DNA from 3 places in the Priestia sp. YIM B13489 genome. Region 2 is predicted to be linked to each of the others. Evidence: riboswitches for the same ligand, from Rfam matches in the RefSeq annotation. Region 2 holds a riboswitch; each other region holds the start of a gene.
What was found. A riboswitch is a leader RNA that binds a small molecule or an ion and turns the genes downstream of it on or off. The one in region 2 is predicted to bind thiamine pyrophosphate.

Region 1 (2,269 bases), on a different contig from region 2:
ACAGTTTCAAACCCTCCTTTTCCAGTATCAATGCTGTTTGTAAACTTGCTTGGTGCGTTTGGGCTTGGTCTTTTTTACGGTAGTTATTATGGAAAGGTTCCGAGTCATGCTTATGATGATTCAATATTTTTAATGATTGGCATTGGTTTTTTTGGTGCCTTTACCACTTTTTCAACGTTCAGTGTGGAAACCGTACAGTTAATTCGAGAAAAATCTTATCGGAAAATGCTGGCGTACGTGGGGATTTCAGCATTGGGAACAGTTGGTTTATTTACAGTCGGTTTACTGGCAGGAACGTTTTTATTTAAGTAAAGAGAACGTTTCTAGTAGGGAAAAACAAAAAGACGGAGAAGTAGAGAATGGATAGAAAAGCAGAAGTTTGGAAATACATTTTGTTGATTGTAGCTGTTGCAGGTCAGATCATCGGTTTTTTATTTTTATTTATAAATGTTGTGGCGGCATTTATTTTTTACGGTTTTTATATTCTAACTTTTATTATGTTACTCCTGCTGTTTATATGGGATCGGAAAAAGGAAAAAGACAAGGAAGAATTTGACGACTATACCGATTACTAATCATATAAAAAGCAGAATGATGCGGTGCGCCGGACCTCTTACTTAGTAAAGAAGCTTAAAAGATACATCTATAAAAGGAAGAGAGCCGTAAGAGCATAAAGAGATATTGTATTTACATCTAGTTGTGTTATAATTTTAAGTGCGAAAACAAAATCAATAAATAGCAATCACTAGGGGAGCTTTTTGAAGCTGAGACGAATGTATTTCGGACCCTTTGAACCTGATCTGGTTTGTACCAGCGTAGGGAAGTGGCGATCATGTTTACATAACGATGCATGCTAACCACTCTACGTTGTAGAGTGGTTTTTTTGTATGTAATAAAGCCCTCTACACAAGATGAAGTGGTTGAAATTTCTTTTTATTCTGAACGGAAAGGTTTCGATCATATGGATATTCCTAAATTTCATGTCGTTACAACAGATAAGCAGCCAATTGAAGAGGTTCGGGACATTTTAACGGCTATTGAGCCTTTTGCGGGTGCCATTCATATTAGAGAAAAAAAGAAAACGGCAAAGCAGATTCAATGTTTGCTAGAAAGCCTGCCATTTTGTCTCTCTAAAATTATTGTAAATGACCGAGTTGATGTAGCGCATGCTTTAAAAGCAAAAGGCGTACAGCTTGCCTATCATAGTTTAGATGTTTCGTGTGTTAGAGACGTATTTCCTTCTCTTATTGTCGGAAAATCAGTTCACTCTGTGGAAGAGGCTTTAGAAGCTGAAAAAGATGGTGCTCACTACATTCTATACGGACATATTTATTCAACACATTCAAAAAAAGGATTAAAAAGTCGAGGGGTAGCAGCACTAAAAGAAGTAGTAGATGCTGTACAGATACCGGTTATTGCCATTGGAGGAATTACACCTGTAAATGCCAAAGAGGTGCTTCAAACAGGAGCACACGGTATAGCTGTGATGTCTGGTGTCATGCTTGCGCAAAATCCCCTTAAAGCGATTAAACAATATTCTCATATATGGACATCTGGAGGTGGAGAAAATGAAGCAGCATTATGATGTACTGTTAGTCGGAGGAGGCATAATCAGCTCTTCTATCGCTTATCATTTGTCAAAACAAGGAGCATCAGTGGCCATTCTTGAACGAAATCAAATTGGTTGTGAAGCTTCAAGTGCAGCAGCTGGTATTTTAGGTGCTCAAGCTGAAATTGATGAAGAAGGTCCTCTTTTAGACCTTGCTATTAAGAGCAGAAGCATGTTTCCTGAGCTGGTGAAGGAACTAAAAGAAAAAACGGCCATCGACGTAGAGCTCATTCAAAAAGGCTTATTAAAAGTCGCTGTAACAGAAGAAGATGCACACGTATTAAAGAAAAAAGCTGCTCAGCACCACCGATGGGATGAACATGTAAGATGGATCGATGTAAAAGAAGCGCGTTTGTTAGAACCCGGGCTCTCTCCAGACATATACGGAGCCATTACAATACCGGGGGACGGCCAGCTAGCTCCGGCTAAGTTAACGCAAGCTCTTGCTCATGGAGCCTTGTATCACGGAGCAGATATATTCGAATACTGTGATGTTCATTCTCTTATTATGGAAAATGAAACAGTAAAAGGTGTACAGACGTCCAAAGGCTCTTTTTACGGAGAAAAAGTAGTTATTGCAGCAGGCTCATGGGCTAAACGCTTTATTTCTTCTGAACATTTAGGTCGCGTGTTTCCCGTAAAAGGGGAGTGTATTGCTCT
Region 2 (2,269 bases):
CGAGAATGCTGAATAATGGAATACACAATCATTAATGTGCCTAGAATAAAGAGCATAACTAAAAGAGATAACTTATAGTAATCGTTTTGGAAAATAAAGATCCACGCACTATTTAACAAACAGTTTAGAAAAAACCAAATGCCGATACGTGCATATATTTCCTTTTGATCTTCTCTTGCAAAAAATTGGCGTATAACCCAAATGGTTAATAATAAATAAATAACGCCCCAGATAGCAAAAGCATAACCCGCTGGTGTAAACAACGTAGGAACTTGCGCAGAAGCTTCTCCCGTTGTTTTGCCTCCTATTGGAATGGCATTTGCTAAATAATTCACAAGCAGTGTAATAGCCAAGCCTACTGTATTTAATACAGCATACAAACGAAATTTCGCCATTTTGTTCTCTCCTTTCTTCTATTTATATGGGAGTGTTTCGGAGACGAAAACGGCTCTTCCCTTCATTAATACCTCTTCTTCCCTAAAAATATGCATTTTTAAACAAAAATGATTAAAAATAGCTTTAAGAAATTTCCTCTTTAAGAAAGAAAAGCGGTTAGCACACAATTTCCCATAACGCTTTCTATTTTTCAGAATATATGGTAAGTTAAACTTAGATTAATAGGAAGTCCACTAGGGGTGCCACCGGCTGAGACAAGTTTTCTTGATCCCTTTGAACCTGATCTGGCTCATACCAGCGTAGGAAAGTGGCAATGTTCAGTTTTTTACTGTCCTTTGCCACTCCGTTTATAAACGGAGTGTTTTTTATTTCCTTTATGTGCTTGTTTGTGACTTCCTCATATTAAAGGAGGATTTTGATGTCATTTTCATCTCAATTAAGACAAGAAGCAAACTATATTTACGAAGCCATTTTTAACCATCCTTTTATTAAAGGAATTGCTGAAGGAAACGTGCCAAAAGAAGCGCTTATTCACTACGTTTCTCAAGATTACGAATACTTAACAGCATTTGTTCGCATTTACGGCGCTGCTTTAACAAAATGCCGCACGCGTACCGAAATGGAAGCCTTTAATGCCGGCATTTCTACGGTATTACATAGTGAAGTACACCCTCACAATAATTTTTGTGAAGTAGCAGGCGTACGTTATGAAGACCTTCACACTGAGACGCTTTCACCGACGGCCAGCCACTACATTAACCATATGACAAGTGTTGCGCATACAGGCAGCTTAGCAGAAATCATTGCAGTGCTTCTTCCATGTCCATGGACGTACGTTGAAATTGGCCAGCGCATTACAGAACAAGTAAATCCATCTCCTTCTCATCCTTTTTATGAATGGATTCAGTTTTATAATAATGAAGAAATGAATGGCACAACACAATGGTTTTGTAACAAGCTTGATGAACTCGCCGAACAAGCTACTGAAGAAGAACGTAACCGTATGAAAGATCACTTCATCAAAAGCTGTGAACTGGAGTATTTATTTTGGGAAATGGCATATACCCAAGAAAAATGGCCGCTTTCTCAGCTTTCACTTTCAAAATAACGAAAAAGCCTCCTATCAGGAGGCTCTTTTATTTCAATAGTTTTTTGATCATTTTCAAGCTTTGTTTTTCCGAAGGATAGCGGAATGACAAATCAAACTTGGTTGTTTGAGACAGCATGCTTTTAAAATGAGTGAATGTCTGAAAGCTGTCTTTTCCATGATATTGACCCGTGCCGCTTTCTCCCACTCCGCCAAACGGCAAATATGGCGTAGCGATATGCATAAGCGTATCGTTTATACAGCCTCCTCCAAATGAAAGGCGCTCCGTTATCACGTTTTGCACATCTTCACTTTCTGTAAATAAGTAAAGAGCTAACGGCTTAGCTTTTTCTTGAACTTTATGAATGACTTCGTCTAGTGTTTCATATTCAAGCATAGGAAGAATAGGCCCAAAGATTTCTTCTTGCATAACATCTGATGTCCAGCTTACTTCACTTAACACCGTAGGTTCTATTGTTAGCGTGTTTTTATTGTACCCGCCTCCAACTATAGCATTTCCGTCTTTTAAAAACTCAACTAGCCGAGTAAAATGACGCTCACTGACAATACGGCCGTAGCGGTCGCTTTCAAGTGGATTACTACCGTAAAATTGAGAAATTGCTTCGCGAAGTTTCTCTACAAGCTGCGCTTTCACTTTTTGATGCACGAGCAAATAATCAGGAGCAACGCACGTTTGGCCTGCATTCATCCCTTTACCAAACATAATTCGCTTCGCTGCAAGATCTAGGTTTGCGTCTTCATGTACAATGCACGGACTTTTTCCGC
Region 3 (2,269 bases), 1.3 Mb from region 2:
AAAGGATGGATCTACAAACCGAGACGCATACGTACTAAATGAACCGGCTTCAGGCATATAAGCTGCGAGCTCCGCTAGGCTGGTCATCAAAAAGTAAACCATGACACCAATGATAGCGTAAGCTAAAAGCGCTCCCCCAGGTCCTGCTGTGTGAATTGCTCCACCACTTGCTAGGAATAAGCCGGTTCCGATGGCTCCTCCTAATGAAATCATCGTTAAGTGGCGAGATTTCAACCCACGTTTTAATTCTTGCTGCTCTTGCATAGATAAATACTCCTTTCGAATGTACGGAAAGAGACGGGATAACATAAAAAAAGCCCGCAGTATATGTGCGCGCTTTTAAATCTGAAAACCGCGTCAACCTTCCGTGAAGATAGCTCTTCACATCACTCGCATGATGTGACAGTTCTGTTCCTGTTCGGAGACAGCCCCAGCTTAAATCAACCGAGAAGTGATCTAAACTTCGGCAATTTTTCCTTTCAAGCAACATCCTCAATGTTCTCTGCATTTCCGTTGCTTTACTATTAAAAACTGCGACCTCTACCTCATCGATTAGGATGAGGGTTTTTTATATTCATTTGACATAAAAGAAGTATACCAAATACTAAAACGATTGTCATTATAAAAAATAGATTCAGAAAATAGAAACATCTTTGAAATCTCTCGAATCTATTTTGCTACATATGGTATAATGAATGTTGTCATAATACTACATAAATATCCGAACGTACCACAGGGGGAGCCGCCGTGCTGAGAGTGAACAAATTGTTCAGACCCTTCGAACCTGTTAGTTAACGCTAGCGTAGGAATGTGGGAATAGTAGCATATATTTGCTTACTCCTGTGTAAACCGTTTGATATGAATGATTCAAAAACAGGAGTGAGAAACGTGAATAAAGCATTACCTTTACAGGCTAAAATTGAAATAGCTATTTTTGCAGCATTAGCACTTCTACTTGATCTTTTGCCTTCCATTAAGATTGCAACGGCTGTGAGTATTTCGTTCTCCATGGTGCCCATTTTTATTATGTGCTTTCGCTGGGGAGTAAAAGGCGGGGCTCTATCTGGTCTATTATGGGGGCTGTTGCAGTTGGCAACAGGAACGGCTTATATTTTAACAGCGCTACAAACGTTTATTGAATATATTGTGGCTTTTGCTTTTATAGGTTTTGGAGGTATTTTTTCGCAATCTATTAAAACAAATTTAGCTAACAATAACAGATCAAAAGCTTTTGTTTTGATTGTTTTATCCCTTGTTATCGGCAGCTTCGCACGGTATTTCTGGCACTTTATTGCGGGCATTATTTTTTGGGGATCATATGCGCCAAAGGGTATGTCCGCTCTATGGTATTCTTTTTCAATGAACGGTATTTCAATGGTAGGGTCACTAATAGCCTGCTTAATCATTCTTTCACTATTAATTCCATCCGCATCAAGAATGATTGTAACTAAATCACACTCATCATAAGCAAAAAGACTAAATCTACCAAGATTTAGTCTTTTTTGTCATTTGTCACCTTTGTTTACACAAAAGTGTGTCAGGTTTGATAACATAGTTAGTGAAATATTCAAAAAACTGTTTTATGATAATCACCATATTCAAACGAGATAAGGGATTGATAGCATGCTACAGAAATGGATAACGAGCATAGGTTTAGATATCGGAACAAGCACAACAAAACTGATTGTAAGCAAGCTGTTAATAGCAAATCAACAAAATCAGTTTACGCTGCCAGGCTGTCAAATTATTGATCGTCGCGTAACGTATGTAAGTTCTATCTATACCACCCCTATGCTAAACGATGTTGAAATCGATGTTCAAAGATTAACGGTACTACTAGAACAAGAGTATAAGAACGCAGGAATCTCCTTAGATCAAGTGGAGGCAGGTGCTGTGATCATCACAGGAGAAACGGCCAGAAAGCAAAATGCAGAAAGTATCGTTCACTATCTAGCCGAACATGCTGGGGATTTTGTTGTTGCAACAGCCGGCGCTGACTTAGAGGGAATATTAGCAGCAAAAGGATCGGGAGCAATAGAGCGTTCTGCTGAAACAAATGCAGTAATTGCCAATATTGATGTAGGAGGAGGCACTGCTAACATCGCTTTATGTCAAAATGGAAAAGTGATAGAAACGTTTACACTGCATGTAGGCGGGAGATTAATTCGACTAAATGAAGACGGTCTTGTTACCTACGTTTCGTCTCATTTAACTGAATTTTTGAAAAATAATTCTTTGACACTGCGAGAAGGTGAAAAAGCAGCATTTG

Region 1: it holds a riboswitch for thiamine pyrophosphate, as region 2 does, so the genes downstream of both, ACFX4W_RS03475 (thiamine phosphate synthase) here and tenA (thiaminase II) in region 2, are expected to answer to the same signal.
Region 3: it holds a riboswitch for thiamine pyrophosphate, as region 2 does, so the genes downstream of both, thiT (energy-coupled thiamine transporter ThiT) here and tenA (thiaminase II) in region 2, are expected to answer to the same signal.

Annotation. Positions count from the first base shown of each region.
Region 1 covers NZ_JBHZOQ010000036.1:318,959-321,227, forward strand. Annotated here, with positions in the region: gene crcB (fluoride efflux transporter CrcB) at 1-312, shown strand, start outside; gene ACFX4W_RS03470 (hypothetical protein) at 360-575, shown strand; TPP riboswitch at 738-839, shown strand; gene ACFX4W_RS03475 (thiamine phosphate synthase) at 962-1,585, shown strand; gene thiO (glycine oxidase ThiO) at 1,569-2,269, shown strand, end outside.
Region 2 covers NZ_JBHZOQ010000053.1:2,641,644-2,643,912, reverse strand. Annotated here, with positions in the region: gene ACFX4W_RS19265 (TspO/MBR family protein) at 1-395, opposite strand, end outside; TPP riboswitch at 622-719, shown strand; gene tenA (thiaminase II) at 815-1,504, shown strand; gene ACFX4W_RS19255 (aldehyde dehydrogenase) at 1,533-2,269, opposite strand, start outside.
Region 3 covers NZ_JBHZOQ010000053.1:3,932,417-3,934,685, reverse strand. Annotated here, with positions in the region: gene ACFX4W_RS26150 (amino acid permease) at 1-264, opposite strand, end outside; lysine riboswitch at 367-551, opposite strand; TPP riboswitch at 726-826, shown strand; gene thiT (energy-coupled thiamine transporter ThiT) at 859-1,467, shown strand; gene ACFX4W_RS26140 (ethanolamine ammonia-lyase reactivating factor EutA) at 1,624-2,269, shown strand, end outside.